2 regions of the Streptomyces sp. Inha503 genome follow, and region 1 is predicted to be linked to the other one. Evidence: predicted binding sites of a transcription regulator. Region 1 holds the regulator's gene; the other holds the start of a gene.
What was found. The regulator HrcA, encoded in region 1, represses chaperone genes, less so after heat shock. The targets are predictions, from matches to a motif close to TTNGCACTCNGNNNNNCNGAGTGCNAA.
Positions count from the first base shown of each region.

Region 2: groL (chaperonin GroEL) is a predicted target of HrcA. The motif match lies at 1,218-1,244, and genes of this name have one in related genera.

Region 1 is NZ_CP178360.1:4,689,499-4,696,978, forward strand. Features, by position in the region: gene ACJX2R_RS19690 (hypothetical protein) at 1-205, opposite strand, end outside; gene ACJX2R_RS19695 (16S rRNA (uracil(1498)-N(3))-methyltransferase) at 452-1,195, opposite strand; gene ACJX2R_RS19700 (nitronate monooxygenase) at 1,192-2,283, opposite strand; gene ACJX2R_RS19705 (hypothetical protein) at 2,298-2,486, shown strand; gene dnaJ (molecular chaperone DnaJ) at 2,609-3,742, opposite strand; gene hrcA (heat-inducible transcriptional repressor HrcA) at 3,743-4,759, opposite strand; gene ACJX2R_RS19720 (MBL fold metallo-hydrolase) at 4,924-5,646, shown strand; gene ACJX2R_RS19725 (DUF3097 domain-containing protein) at 5,719-6,540, shown strand; gene hemW (radical SAM family heme chaperone HemW) at 6,552-7,480, opposite strand, start outside.
Region 2 is NZ_CP178360.1:5,826,229-5,833,708, reverse strand. Features, by position in the region: gene thrC (threonine synthase) at 1-177, shown strand, start outside; gene ACJX2R_RS23960 (MoaD/ThiS family protein) at 174-452, shown strand; gene ACJX2R_RS23955 (cold-shock protein) at 871-1,077, shown strand; gene groL (chaperonin GroEL) at 1,407-3,032, shown strand; gene murQ (N-acetylmuramic acid 6-phosphate etherase) at 3,149-4,081, opposite strand; gene ACJX2R_RS23940 (MurR/RpiR family transcriptional regulator) at 4,192-5,175, opposite strand; gene ACJX2R_RS23935 (hypothetical protein) at 5,389-5,745, shown strand; gene ACJX2R_RS23930 (DUF4031 domain-containing protein) at 5,745-6,017, shown strand; partial or broken gene ACJX2R_RS23925 (response regulator transcription factor) at 6,026-6,181, opposite strand; gene ACJX2R_RS23920 (Cmx/CmrA family chloramphenicol efflux MFS transporter) at 6,268-7,480, opposite strand, start outside.

The DNA.
Region 1 (7,480 bases):
CCACCCGTGCGTCGGTCTCCCCGGCCCGCTCGCTCCGCGAGGGCGAAGCGGCACCCGCCGTACGGCCGTGCCTGAACTCGGCGTTGCAGCTCATCCAGCGGACGCCGACACCGCCCCGCTCCAGCGCCTCGGTGGCGACCTGGTCCGTGGTGATCGCGACCGTCACGGAGCTGATGCCGCCGCCGGTCGGCTCACATGCCGTCACCGCGACCGCCACCGCGCCGACCGCCGCGACGGCGAAGAGCGTCCGACCCCGTCCTGTCCGCCGTGTCCGTCCTGTCCTCCATGCCTCGCTCGCCTGCCGTGCCCGGCTCGCCCGCCGTGTCCGTCGTGCCTGCCTTACCTGGCTCAATACCCCCATAGGGGGTAGGTTCCCATCGGCCGACGCGAACCGGAAGGCCGTCCTCGGCCAGGTGCCGGCGTGCCCGGTGAGGGGCCCCGAAGGGGCCTCTCACCCCCAGCGGCCGGTGCGGCCGAGCAGCAGCGCGGCGGCCGCCGTTCCCGCCGTAGAGGTGCGCAGCACGCTCGGGCCCAGCCGGTACGGCCGCGCGCCCGCCTCGGCGAAGGCCGCCAACTCCTCGGGGGACACGCCCCCTTCGGGCCCCACGACTAGCACGATCTCGCCACTCGATGGCAGTTGGGCCGTCGCGAGCGGTTCCCCGCCCTCCTCGTGGAGCACGGCGGCGAATCGGGATTCGGCGAGAAGCCGGGCAACCTGCCGGGTCGTCATCGCGTCCGTGACTTCGGGGAAGGTCAGCCGACGGGACTGCTTGCCCGCCTCACGCGCCGTCGACCGCCACTTGCCGAGCGCCTTGAGGCCGCGCTCGCCCTTCCACTGGGTGATGCAGCGGGCGGCCGACCACGGCACGACGGCGTCCACACCGGTCTCCGTCATGGTCTCCACCGCCAGCTCGCCCCGGTCGCCCTTGGGCAGCGCCTGGACCACGGTGATCCTCGGGTCCGGGGCGGTCTCCCGGCGCACCTCGTCCACCGCGACCTCGAGCCGGTCCTTGCCCTCGACGGCCGCCACGGTGCCCTGGACGCCCGTACCGTGACCGTCCGTCAGCACCACGGGCTCACCGACGCGCAGCCGCCTTACGGACACCGCGTGGCGCCCCTCCGGGCCCTCCAGCCGGACCCGGGCCCCCGCGGCCGCCCCCGCCAGGGAGTCGGCCACGAACACCGGGGCGGTCACGACACCGCACCCCGCTGGGGCTGAAGGCCCAACGCGGCCCGCGCCGCGTCGAGTTCCACCGCGAGCGTGTCCACCAGCCGCGCGGCGGGCAGGTCACGCGCCAGCCGGTGGCCCTGCCCGGCCCACAGCGCCATCCCCTGGGGGTCGCCCGCCTTCGCGGCCGCCTTACGGAGGCCGGAGGTCAGGTGGTGCAACTGGGGGTAGGCGGCGGGCGCGTACGGGCTGTGCTCACGCATGAAGCGGTTGACCAGGCCCCGGGCCGGGCGCCCTGAGAAGGCGCGGGTCAGCTCGGTGCGGCCGAACAGCGGATCCGTCATCGCCTGCTTGTGCAGGGCGTTCGCCCCGGACTCGGGGCACACCAGGAACGCGGTCCCCAGCTGGGCCGCGACCGCGCCCGCGGCCAGCGCCGCGGCGATCTGCGAACCGCGCATGATCCCGCCCGCCGCGATGATCGGGATCTGGACGTACTCACGGACCAGCGTGATCAGCGACAGCAGCCCGAGCCCGACGCCCATCCCGTCCGCGGCCGGGTCATTGCTGTACGTGCCCTGGTGGCCGCCTGCCTCCACGCCCTGCACACAGACGGCGTCGGCGCCCGCCCACTGGGCGGTCTGCGCCTCGACGGGCGAGGTCACGGTCACGACCGTACGGGTGCCGACCTTGGCGAGGGCGTCGAGGACGGCGCGGGTCGGGCAGCCGAAGGTGAACGAGACGACCGGAACCGGGTTGTCGAGGAGCACGGCCAGCTTGGCGTCGTACGCGTCGTCCGAGCCCGACTCCGGGTCGCCCAGCGGGGTCTCGTACCAGGCCGCCTCGCCCGCGAGCCGCTCGCCGTAGGCCGCGACGGCGGCCGGGTCCGGGTTGGGCGGCTGCGGCATGAACAGATTGATGCCGAAGGGCCGGTCGGTCAGCCCCCGCAGCTGTTTGATCTCCTCATACATCGCCTCCGGCGTCTTGTAGCCGGCGGCGAGGAAACCGAGGCCACCGGCCTCGGAGACGGTGGCGGCGAGCTGCGGGCAGGAGGCTCCACCCGCCATCGGCGCCTGCACGATCGGGTACCGGTAGAGATCGGTCAGCGCGGAGGACATGGCCACATCGTGTCATGCCCTCCGCACCGGCTCACCACCGGATCAAGGGCGCCGCGAGCCGTTTCCCGGCCGAAGCGCTCCGCTGGAAGTGCCGCGATGCCTCGGCGGCCGACTGCGGCGCCGTCGTGGCTGGTCGCGCCCACGCGGCCGAGCCGCACATCGAAACAGCCCCGCGCCCCTTCGGGGCGCTGCCCGAACCGTAGCGGACCTCCTCCGACCTGCTCAGCGCCCGTTGAACGCGTCCTTCAAGCGCGAGAACAGCCCTTGCTGCCCCGGCTTGCCGCACTCCCCCGGGGGCCAACCCCCGCACCCCCGGCCGAAGCGCCTACCGCCCGTTGAACGCATCCTTCAAGCGCGAGAACAGCCCTTGCTGCCCCGGCTTGAACTCGCCGGTTGGGCGCTCCTCGCCGCGCAGCTTGGACAGCCGCCGCAGCAGCTCCTCCTGCTCCGGGTCGAGCTTGGTCGGGGTGGTCACCTCGACGTGCACGATCAGGTCGCCCCGGCCGCCGCCCCGCAGATGGGTGACGCCGCGCTGGTGCAGCGGGACCGACTGGCCGGACTGGGTGCCGGGCCGGATGTCGATCTCCTCCAGGCCGTCCAACGTCTCCAGCGGCACCTTGGTGCCCAGGGCCGCCGCGGTCATCGGAATCGTCACCGTGCAGTGCATATCGTCGCCGCGCCGCTGGAAGACGGGGTGCGGCACCTCATGGATCTCCACGTACAGGTCGCCCGCCGGGCCGCCGCCCGGGCCGACCTCGCCCTCACCGGCCAGCTGGATCCTGGTGCCGTTGTCCACGCCGGCGGGGATCTTCACCGTAAGGGTGCGCCGCGAGCGGATCCGGCCGTCGCCCGCGCACTCCGGGCACGGGGTCGGCACCACGGTGCCGAAGCCCTGGCACTGGGGGCACGGCCGTGAGGTCATGACCTGGCCCAGGAAGGACCGCGTCACCTGGGAGACCTCACCGCGGCCACGGCACATGTCACAGGTCTGCGCCGAGGTGCCCGGCGCCGCGCCCTCGCCGCTGCACGTCGTGCAGACGACCGCGGTGTCGACCTGGATGTCCTTCGTGGTCCCGAACGCGGCCTCGCTGAGCTCCACGTCCAGCCGGATCATCGCGTCCTGACCGCGCCGGGTCCTGGAACGCGGACCGCGCTGCGAGGCGGTGCCGAAGAACGCGTCCATGATGTCGGAGAAGTTGCCGAAACCCGCGCCGAAGCCGCCGGCGCCACCGCCGCCCGGCCCCGCGTTCGGGTCCCCGCCCAGGTCGTAGACCTGCTTCTTCTGCGGGTCCGACAAGACCTCATAAGCGGCGTTGATCTCCTTGAACCGCTCCTGGGTCTTCGGATCCGGGTTCACGTCCGGATGCAGCTCGCGGGCGAGCCGCCGGAATGCCTTCTTGATCTGGTCCTGCGAGGCATCACGAGGCACGCCCAGGACTGCGTAGTAGTCCGTCGCCACTTACGACTCCGCCAGGATTTGTCCGACGTAACGTGCCACTGCGCGTACCGCTCCCATCGTTCCGGGGTAATCCATGCGGGTCGGTCCGACCACGCCGAGTTTGGCGACCGCCTCGTCGCCGGAACCGTAGCCGACCGCGACGACCGAGGTGGCGGTGAGCCCCTCGTGAGCATTCTCATGCCCGATCCGCACGGTCATACCCGAGTCCTTGGCCTCGCCCAGCAACTTGAGGAGGACGACCTGCTCCTCGAGTGCCTCCAGAACGGGCCGGATCGTCAGGGGGAAATCATGCACGAAACGCGTGAGGTTCGCGGTGCCGCCGATCATCAGCCGCTCCTCGGTCTCCTCCACGAGCGTCTCGAGCAAGGTCGCCAGTACGATCGAGACGGTCCCCCGGTCCTCCTGTTCGAAGGACTCCGGAAGATCCTGCACCAACTGCGGCACATCCGCGAAACGCCGCCCCACGACCCGGCTGTTGAGCCGGGCACGCAGATCGGCGAGCGAATCCTCGGTGACCGGGGCGGGGCAGTCGACCATGCGCTGCTCCACCCGGCCGGTGTCGGTGATCAGCACCAGCATCACCCGGGCCGGGGCCAGCGGAAGCAGCTCCACATGGCGCACCGTCGAACGGGTCAGCGACGGATACTGCACCACCGCCACCTGCCGGGTCAGCTGCGCCAGCAGCCGGACCGTGCGCCCCACCACGTCGTCGAGGTCGACCGCACCGTCCAGGAAGTTCTGAATGGCCCGCCGCTCCGGGCTGGACAGCGGCTTGACTCCGGCCAGCTTGTCCACGAAGAGGCGATAGCCCTTGTCCGTGGGGATCCGCCCGGCGCTGGTATGCGGCTGGGCGATGAAGCCCTCGTCCTCCAGAGCGGCCATGTCGTTACGCACCGTGGCCGGGGAGACGCCCAGCCGGTGCCGCTCGGTGAGCGCCTTGGAGCCGACCGGCTCCTCCGTCCCCACATAGTCCTGGACAATGGCACGCAGCACCTCGAGTCTGCGTTCGCTGAGCACCCCGCGCACCTCCAGTCCAGCGGTCTCATCAGGTCGTCCGCCTGGCACTCACCGGGCACGAGTGCCAGAACCCCTCCGCCAGTGTACGGCGGGGGGCGGTGGCATGGGCAAGAGCCGCCGCTGGCAGCAACTCTCCCCCATCCCCGTTGAGCTAGCGTCGCGGTATGGAGACGTGTTGGGAAGAGGCGGGCTGGGAGCGGCTCGCGCCCGGTGTGGCCCGCCGTCGGATGCCGGAGTGGGACGAGACGGTCGGCGTGGTCGTCGGACGGACCGACATCCTCGTCGTGGACACCGGCGCGACCCTGCGCGCCGGGGCCGAGCTGCGCTCCGGGATCACCCGGCTGACCGGCCGCCGCCCCACCCGGATCGCGCTCACCCATCCGCACTTCGACCACGTCCTGGGCTCGGCCGCCTTCGCGGGCTGCGAGGTCTACGGGGCCACGGGACTGGACGAGCTGCTGCGCCGTGAGCGGGAGACGCTGCGCGAGGACGCGATCCGCCACGGAGTGGACCGGGACGCCGCCACCGAGGCCGTGGACCATATGGCCTCCCCGCACCACCTGGTCTGCGGGGAGCTCACCCTCGACCTCGGCGACCGTACGGTGCTGCTGGCCAATGTGGGGCCCGGCCACACCGCCCACGACCTGGCCGTCCTGGTGTCCGGCCGACCCGAGGTGGTCTTCTGCGGCGATCTGGTGGAGGAGTCCGGCACGCCCCAGGCCGGGCCCGACGCGATCCCCGGCCACTGGCCCGCCGCGCTCGACCGGCTGCTCGCCCTCGGCGGCCCGGACGCGCGGTACGTACCGGGGCACGGCTCCGTGGTGGACGCCGCGTTCGTACGGACCCAACGCGACGAACTGGCCGCCCGCTTCGGCGTGTCCGGCTGACCCTCGCTCTAGTCGTTCGCCTAGTTGTGCGCCTGCGGGAGCGGGCCTCCGTCGCGCGCTATCGTCATCCGGATGCGACAGTACGACCCGGACCTGACCCCGCCCTGGAAGCGGCAGCGGCCCGCCCCCGAGGTCCCCGCCGAACCGGACCTCGTCGTGGAGGAGGTCAGCACCGGATTCTGTGGTGCCGTGATCCGCTGCGAGAAGACCGCCCAGGGGCCGACGGTCACTCTGGAGGACCGCTTCGGCAAACATCGCGTCTTCCCCATGGAGCCGCGCGGTTTTCTGCTCGAGGGTCGCGTCGTCACCCTCGTACGCCCGCGTGCGGCCGCCCCCAGCGCGCCCCAGCGCACGGCCTCGGGGTCGATCGCCGTGCCGGGAGCCCGTGCGAGGGTCGCCCGCGCGGGGCGCATCTATGTCGAGGGGCGCCATGACGCGGAGCTGGTCGAGCGGGTCTGGGGCGACGATCTGCGCATCGAGGGCGTCGTCGTGGAGTACCTGGAGGGCGTCGACGACCTGCCCGCCATCGTCGAGGACTTCGCCCCCGGCCCGGACGCCCGGCTCGGCGTCCTCGTCGACCATCTGGTGACGGGCTCCAAGGAGTCCCGTATCGCCGCACAGGTCACCGGCGAGCATGTGCTGGTTCTCGGCCACCCCTACATCGACATCTGGGAGGCCGTGAAGCCGTCCTCCCTCTCCATCCCGGCCTGGCCGGCGGTGCCGCACGGCCAGGACTGGAAGAAGGGCGTCTGCCGCGCCCTGGGCTGGCCGGAGAACACCGGGGCCGCCTGGCAGCGGATCCTGTCCTCGGTCCACTCCTACAAGGACCTCCAGCCGGAGCTCCTGGGACGAGTCGAGGAATTGATCGACTTCGTGACGGCTCCCCAGGGCTGACGGCCCCCGCCTCAGTCCACCAGGTCCCGCACCACCGCATCCGCCAGCAGCCGCCCCCGGAGCGTGAGCACGGCCTGCCCGCGCCCGTACGGCTCCGGTTCCAGCAGACCGTCCTCCAGGGCCCGTGCCGCGGCCGCCGCCCCGGCCGGCCGCAGCAGCTCCAGCGGGCAGCCCTCGGCCAGCCGCAGCTCCAGCAGGATCCGCTCCACCCGGCGCTCCTCGGCGGACAGCAGCTCCCGGCCCGCGCCGGGCGACCGGCCCTCGCCCAGGGCCTGCGCGTACGCCCCGGGGTGCTTCACGTTCCACCACCGCACACCGCCCACATGGCTGTGTGCGCCGGGGCCCGCGCCCCACCAGTCGGCGCCGCGCCAGTACAGCTCGTTGTGGCGGCAGCGCCCGGCGGGCGAGGTGGCCCAGTTGGAGACCTCGTACCAGGCGAACCCGGCAGCCGTAAGGGTCTCCTCGGCGATCAGATAGCGGTCCGCGTGCACATCGTCGTCGGTCATCGGCACCTCGCCGCGCCGGATCCGCCGCGCCAGCTGAGTGCCCTCCTCCACGATCAGCGCATACGCCGACACATGGTCCGGGCCCGCCCCGAGGGCAGCCTCCAGGGAGGCCCGCCAGTCCGCGTCGCTCTCGCCGGGCGTCCCGTAGATCAGGTCCAGGTTCACATGGCCGAAACCGGCCGCCCGCGCCTCGGCCACACACGCCTCCGGACGGCCCGGGGTGTGGTTGCGGTCCAGCACCTCCAGGACGTGCTGCCGGGCGCTCTGCATCCCGAAGGAGATCCGGTTGAACCCCGCCTCCCGCAGCTCCGCCAGATACCGCGGATCGACCGACTCCGGATTGGCCTCGGTCGTGACCTCGGCCCCCTCGGCCAGCCCGAACTCGTCCCGGATCGCCCCCAGCATCCGCCCGAGGTCCGCCGCCGCGAGCAGGG
Region 2 (7,480 bases), 1.1 Mb from region 1:
ACCGTCGGCGTGACCAAGAAGCTGATCGAGGACGGTCTGCTCGACCCGTCCCTGACCACCGTCGTGCTCAACACGGGCGACGGCCTCAAGACCCTCGACGCGGTGGCCCCCACCACGGGTCCCTCCGCCATCATCCGCCCCACCCTTGACTCGTTCCGAGAGGCTGGACTCGCATGAGCGTCAACGTCCGAATCCCGACCATCCTGCGCACCTACACCGGCGGCCAGGCCGAGGTCCCCGCCGAGGGCGCGACCCTGGCCGAGGTCCTGGCGGACCTGGAGAAGAACCACGCGGGCATCTCGGCCCGCGTCCTGGACGACACCGGCAAGCTCCGCCGCTTCGTGAACGTCTACGTCAACGACGACGACGTCCGCTTCGCCGACGGCCTGGCCACGGCGACCCCGGACGGCGCCGGGATCTCGATCATCCCGGCGGTCGCGGGCGGCTGCTGACCCCGCGTCCACCCGCTCACCCCTCCTCACCTTTGGCATCGCCCCGTCCGGGGACAACCGGACGGGGCGATTCCGTCTGTGGAATCGCGATACAGTTGCCCGGATTCCCCGACGGCTCCGGGGTCGGAGCCACATATGAGAACTCGTCAAGTTGTGCGTAAAGTGTGAGCGCGAATTGTCGGGTTGGTTCCTTATGTCCGGCCCGGCTTGCCCGAACTTCACATAATTCCTCACTTTTAACCGTTCGACCGTGCCAAGAATTCTCGTCCGATTGACCTGTTGCAGAGGGCGTTGGGACGGATACATTCAGCGGCGGTCGACGCGTTCCGGCGCACACCCCCCACATCCGGGGGGTGAGGTCTGACCCGGGTCCGCGGAGTGCGGTCCTGCGCAAGGGCCAGCAATAGGGGAGTTAGGAATGGCTCAGGGCACCGTCAAGTGGTTCAACGCGGAGAAGGGGTACGGCTTCATCGCGGTCGACGGTGGTGCGGACGTGTTCGTCCACTACAGCGCGATCCAGATGGACGGGTACCGCACCCTCGAGGAAGGCCAGCGGGTCGAGTTCGAGATCTCGCAGGGCCAGAAGGGCCCGCAGGCCGACATGGTCCGCGTGGCCGTAGGCTGACGCGCCGACGCGACGCAGCTGAAACGAACAAGTCCGTAGGGTCCGTGTCCCGAACAGGATACGGACCCTTCGGCATGCCTGGCGCCATGGCCTCCTGTGCCCTACCGCCCCCTTCGGGCGCTTCTGCCGCCCTACGGGCGCTTGCACTCACTGGGTCCGAGTGCTAATCATTGGCGTTAGCACTCTGACGTTGAGAGTGACAGAAGGACCGGGTCGGTGAGGCCCGCCAGGCCATGCGGGGTAAGGAACCGCGCGGCAGGTAGGCCGTCCGTCGCGGGCGCCAGCGCGGTCCGGAGCAATCCACCCCGTCTCTGGGAGGACCACTTCACATGGCCAAGATCATCGCGTTCGACGAGGAGGCGCGGCGCGGCCTCGAGCGCGGGATGAACCAGCTCGCCGACGCCGTCAAGGTCACCCTCGGCCCCAAGGGCCGTAACGTCGTCCTCGAGAAGAAGTGGGGCGCCCCCACGATCACCAACGATGGTGTTTCCATCGCCAAGGAGATCGAGCTCGAGGACGCGTACGAGAAGATCGGCGCCGAGCTGGTCAAGGAGGTCGCGAAGAAGACGGACGACGTCGCCGGTGACGGCACGACGACCGCGACCGTCCTCGCCCAGGCGCTGGTCAAGGAGGGCCTCCGCAACGTCGCCGCGGGCGCCAACCCGATGGCGCTCAAGCGTGGTATCGAGAAGGCCGTCGAGGCCGTCTCCGCCCAGCTGCTCGAGCAGGCCAAGGACGTGGAGACCAAGGAGCAGATCGCCTCCACCGCCTCCATCTCCGCCGCCGACACCCAGATCGGTGAGCTCATCGCCGAGGCGATGGACAAGGTCGGCAAGGAAGGTGTCATCACCGTCGAGGAGTCGCAGACCTTCGGGCTCGAGCTCGAGCTCACCGAGGGCATGCGCTTCGACAAGGGCTACATCTCCCCGTACTTCGCGACGGACATGGAGCGTATGGAGGCGTCGCTCGACGACCCGTACATCCTGATCGTCAACTCCAAGATCAGCAGCGTGAAGGACCTCCTCCCGCTGCTCGAGAAGGTCATGCAGTCGGGCAAGCCGCTGCTGATCATCGCCGAGGACGTCGAGGGCGAGGCCCTGGCGACCCTGGTCGTCAACAAGATCCGTGGCACCTTCAAGTCCGTCGCCGTCAAGGCGCCGGGCTTCGGTGACCGCCGTAAGGCCATGCTCGGTGACATCGCCATCCTTACCGGTGGCACCGTCATCTCCGAGGAGGTCGGCCTCAAGCTGGAGAACGCCGGTCTCGACCTGCTCGGCCGTGCCCGCAAGATCACGGTCACCAAGGACGAGACCACGATCGTGGACGGCGCCGGCGACACCGAGCAGGTGCAGGGCCGCGTCAACCAGATCCGCGCCGAGATCGAGTCCTCGGACTCGGACTACGACCGTGAGAAGCTCCAGGAGCGCCTGGCGAAGCTGGCCGGCGGCGTGGCCGTCATCAAGGCCGGTGCCGCCACCGAGGTCGAGCTCAAGGAGCGCAAGCACCGCATCGAGGACGCGGTGCGCAACGCCAAGGCCGCCGTCGAGGAGGGCATCGTCGCCGGTGGTGGCGTGGCCCTGCTCCAGACCGTCTCGGTCTTCGAGAAGCTGGAGCTCGAGGGCGACGAGGCCACCGGTGCCCAGGCCGTGCGCCTGGCCCTGGAGGCCCCGCTGAAGCAGATCGCGGTCAACGCCGGTCTCGAGGGCGGCGTCGTGGTCGAGAAGGTGCGCAACCTGACCCCGGGTCACGGCCTCAACGCCGCGACCGGTGAGTACGTGGACCTGATCGCCGAGGGCATCATCGACCCGGCCAAGGTCACGCGCTCCGCGCTCCAGAACGCCGCGTCGATCGCCGCGCTGTTCCTCACCACCGAGGCCGTCATCGCCGACAAGCCGGAGAAGGCCGCCCCGGCGGGCGCTCCGGGCGGCATGCCGGGCGGTGACATGGACTTCTGATCGACTCGGCGCGTTCGCTCGCCGGTCGGTCGTACCGTCCAGACGTCGGGGCGGCACCCTCTCCCAGGGGTGCCGCCCCGACGGCGTATCCAGGGCCACGTGCCCAGCTGAGGGGCTTACCCCGTGGCCGCCTCCAGGGCGGCGCGCAGATGGCCGTGTGCCTCGGCGAGGAGCTTCTCGGCGGTCGGGGCGTCCACCTCGCCCAGGATGGTGAGGATCGCGTTCTTCACCTCGCCGTCCGTGGCCGCCAGCGCGCTTTCGATCCGCTCGTCGGAGGCGCCGGTCGCCAGGAAGACGATCCTCCGCGAACGCGCGCGCAGCTTGTCGTTGGAGGCGCGCACATCGACCATCAGGTTCCCGAAGGTCTTGCCCAGCCGGATCATGGTGATGGTCGAGATCATGTTGAGCACCAGCTTCTGGGCCGTACCCGCCTTCAGCCGGGTCGAGCCGGTGAGCAGCTCCGGCCCCACGATGACCTCGATGCCGTGGTCGGCCGCGGCGGCGAGCGCCGAACCGGCGTTGCAGGACAGCCCGACGGTGAGCGCACCGCACCGCCGGGCGTGCTCGACCGCGCCCACGGCGTACGGGGTGCGGCCGGAGGCCGAGACGCCGACCACGGTGTCGTCGGGCCCGATGCCCAGCCGGTCGAGGTCCCGGGCGGCCATCTCCGCGCTGTCCTCCGCGCCCTCGACCGAGGTCACCACGGCGTCCGGGCCGCCCGCGATCACCCCGACGACCTGCTCGGGCCGGGTGTTGAAGGTGGGCGGGCACTCGCTGGCGTCGAGCACCCCGAGCCGTCCGGCGGTGCCCGCGCCCGTATAGAGGAGGCGGCCGCCACGGGACATCCGTACGGCGATGGCGTCGATGGCGGCGGCGATGCTGGGCAGCTGACCGGCGACGGCGGTGGGGACGGCGGCGTCCTCCGCGTTCATGATCCGGGCGATCTCAAGGGTTTCGAGCCGGTCGATCTCGGCGAGTTCGGGGCGGAACGCCTCGGTGGTCAGGGTGTCGAGCTGGGCGCGGAGCCGTGCGGAGTCGGCGGTAGTCATGGCGAAGCGGCTCTTTCCGGTACGTCAGCGTGAGGGTGGGGGTGGGAACGCGAGGGTGGCCTCGGCGGACGGGACCATCGGGCAGGGCCGTCGGGCGGGACCGGCGGGGCTCAGCGGTGCCCGGGACGCGGATCGTGGCGGTGCGCGAGCGCCTCGTACGACGCGGAGAGCGCGGGCGCCGCCGATTCGTACGTCCGCTGGGCGACCCCTATGAACAGGCAGTCCACCACCAGCAGCTGGCTGGTCCGGCTGGACATGGCCGCCGGGCGCAGCTCGCTCTCGCGGGCCGTGGAGGTGGTGAGCACCAGGTCCGCGTACTGAGCGACCTCTCCGTTCGGCCGCCCCGTGATCGCGACGGTGGTCGCCCCGTGCTCGAAGGCCACCCGTAGCGGTTCGATGACGTCCGTCGTACGCCCGGAGTGGGTGATCGCGATGGCGACGTCGCCGGAGTGCAGCTGGACCGCGTTGGTGACCGCGAGGTGCGGATCGGCGTGGGCGTGGGCTATCAGCCCGATGCGCAGCAGCTTCTGGACCAGGTCCTGGCCGACCAGGCTGGACGCCCCGACCCCGTACACATCGATCCGGCGGGCGGTGGCCAGTGCCGAGACGGCCGCCTCGACCTGGCTGGTGTCCAGCCCGGCGGCGGTGTCGGCCAGACACTGCTGCTCCTCCCGCGCCAGCTTGGTGACCACGTCGGCGATCGGATCGTCCACCGCGATGTCCGCGGTGACGGCCGGTGCCCGGCCGGCGGCCTGCTGGGCGGCGAGCGCGGCGAGCGCGAGGCGCAGATCCCGGTATCCGGGGTAGCCGAGCAGCCGGGAGGTGCGGACGACGGTGGCCTCACTGGTGCCGGTCCGCTCGGCGAGCCCGGTGACGGTGAGCGCCGCGCAACCGGCCGGATCGCCCGCCACGGCTTCGGCGACGCGGTGCATGGAGCGGGTCATGGAGGGAGCTAACGTGCGGACCTTGGCGGCGAGGGCGGCCGGGGCGGGTGGGGCCGGTGGGACGGAGGGGGCAGGGGAGACGGGGGTGACGGGTGGTGTGCCGTCGGGCTGCGGAGGAGGCATGAAAGTTTCCTTCAGATCGCTACTCACCAGCGAAAACTATTTCCGGCCACGATGCTCGTCAACCCTCCGAACGACGACGCGACGGGTCGGCGAGCGGGCGCGGGGCGAGCCGGGGCGGGTCGTGGCGGCGGACGTACCGAACAGGCGAAACGGACAGGCGAACCGAACAGCTGCTGCCCGACCAGGACCGCGGACGGAACGAACAGGCGCCAGGAGGAAGCAAAGGTGACAATGGGACCCATGAAGCTCGAACAGGCACTGCACGCGGCCCGCGCCCTCGTCCTGGCCGACCTCGCGGCGGGGGAGGTCGCCCGCGCCGACATCGTCTCGCTGGTCGAAGACGCGATCGCGCACCGGCGGTGGTGGGTCGAGCAGTGGCCGGAAGGCGTCGCGTACGTGGCCGGTCTGGTCGCCCAGGACGTCCAGGACGCCCTGCTGGAACGGTACGGCCGCTGGCCGCTGTGCCCCGTCTGCACCCAGGGCGGCGACCTCCACGCCCTCGACGTGGAGCCCGAGTTGGGCCCCGACCCGCACTGGGTCTGCGGCAAGACGGCGGTCGCGGTGGCGCCCGTGGGATCGCTGGGCACCACCCTCTGATGGCCGTGCTGATCGACCCGCCCTCGTGGCCGGGCCACGGTCGCCTGTGGTCCCACCTCGTCAGCGATGTCTCCTACGCCGAACTCCACGCCTTCGCCGCCCGCATCGGCGCCCCGCGCCGAGGCTTCGACCGCGACCACTACGACGTGCCGAGCGAGCTGTACGCGAAGGCGGTAGGGGCGGGCGCGGAGGAGGTCGGCAGCAAGGAACTCCTCCGCCGTCTCAAGGCCGCGGGCCTCCGCCGCCCCAAGCGGGTCGCGGGCGCGGAGTGATGCGGCTCTTACGGTTCGATCAGGCCGACGCGGATGGCGTAACGGGTCAGCTCCAGCCGGTCCTTCAGGCCGAGTTTCCGCAGCAGGTTGGCACGGTGGCGCTCGACGGTCTTGACGCTGATGACGAGCAGCTCGGCGAGCTGCCGTGAACTGTGCCCCTCGGCCGGAGGAGGCGCCGAAGTCCGGGGGATGCGCCGGAGACCGGCAACACACCCGGGCTGCACCTGCGACGCGCCCGCCCCGGGCTCCGCTACCGCCTCTCCGAACGCTGCGACGGCCGCTGCGACGGCCGGGACTCCGGAGCGTACGAGGCGGCCGTTGCCGACGCCGACGCCGGCGCCGCTGCCGAGGACGCGATGACGCGAGACGTGCCCTCCGCCCGGTGCACCCGCATCGCGGCCACCGTCGTCACCGCGCCCGTACCGGCGAGGGCCGCCCCCGTCCAGGCCACGGCCGGGTAGCCCCAGCCCGCGTCGATGACGAGGCCACCGAGCCACGGGCCCACCGTGTTGCCGATGTTGAAGGCGGAGGTGTTCGTCGCGCCCGCGAGCGTGGGCGCGGCGTTGGCGAGGTTGAACATCCGGGCGTTGAGCGCGGGCGCGGTGAAGAAGGCGGTGAAGCCGAGCATCAGCGCCAGGCTCACGGCCGCGACCGCGCTGTGCGCGGTCAGCGCCAGCGCGCTCAGCACGACCGTCGAGGCGATGATGCCCCCGAACATCGTGCCGAACAGATGCGCGTCCGCGATCCGCCCGCCGATCACCGTACCCAGCAGCGCGCCGACCCCGAACAGCGCGAGCACGGTCGGCACCCAGCCCTCGTCCAGTCCCGCCACGTCCGTCAGCAGCGGCCCGAGGTAGGAGAACAGGCAGAAGACCGCGCCACCGCTCAGCGCGGTGGCGGCCAGCGCCAGCCACACCTGCCGGTCCCGGTAGATACGCAACTCGGCCCGCAGCCGCGGCTGGTCGTCCCCGGTCGGCACCTCCGTACGCGGTACGAGCGCGACGACCCCGACCAGCCCGAGCACCGACAGCCCGGCCACCGCCCAGAAAGCGGCCCGCCACCCCGCGTGTTGCCCGAGGAAGGCCCCGGCCGGGACCCCGGCGATGTTCGCGATGCTCAGCCCGCCGACCATCACCGCCATCGCCTTGGCCCGCGCGTTCACCGGCACCAGCGACACCGCCACCGCGGCGCCCACGGCCCAGAACCCGGCGCACGCGAGCGCGCTCACCACCCGGGACGCGAACAGCACCCCGTACGACGGCGCCACCGCCCCCGCGATCTGCCCGAGCCCGAACACCGCCAGCAGCGCCATCAGCGTCGTCCGCCGCGGCAACCGCAACGTGGCCGCCGCCAGCACCGGCGCCCCGACCACCATCCCGATCGCGAACGCCGATATCAGCAGCCCGGCCGTGGGGATCGACACCCCCATGTCCCGCGCGACGGGTTGCAGCAGTCCGGACAGC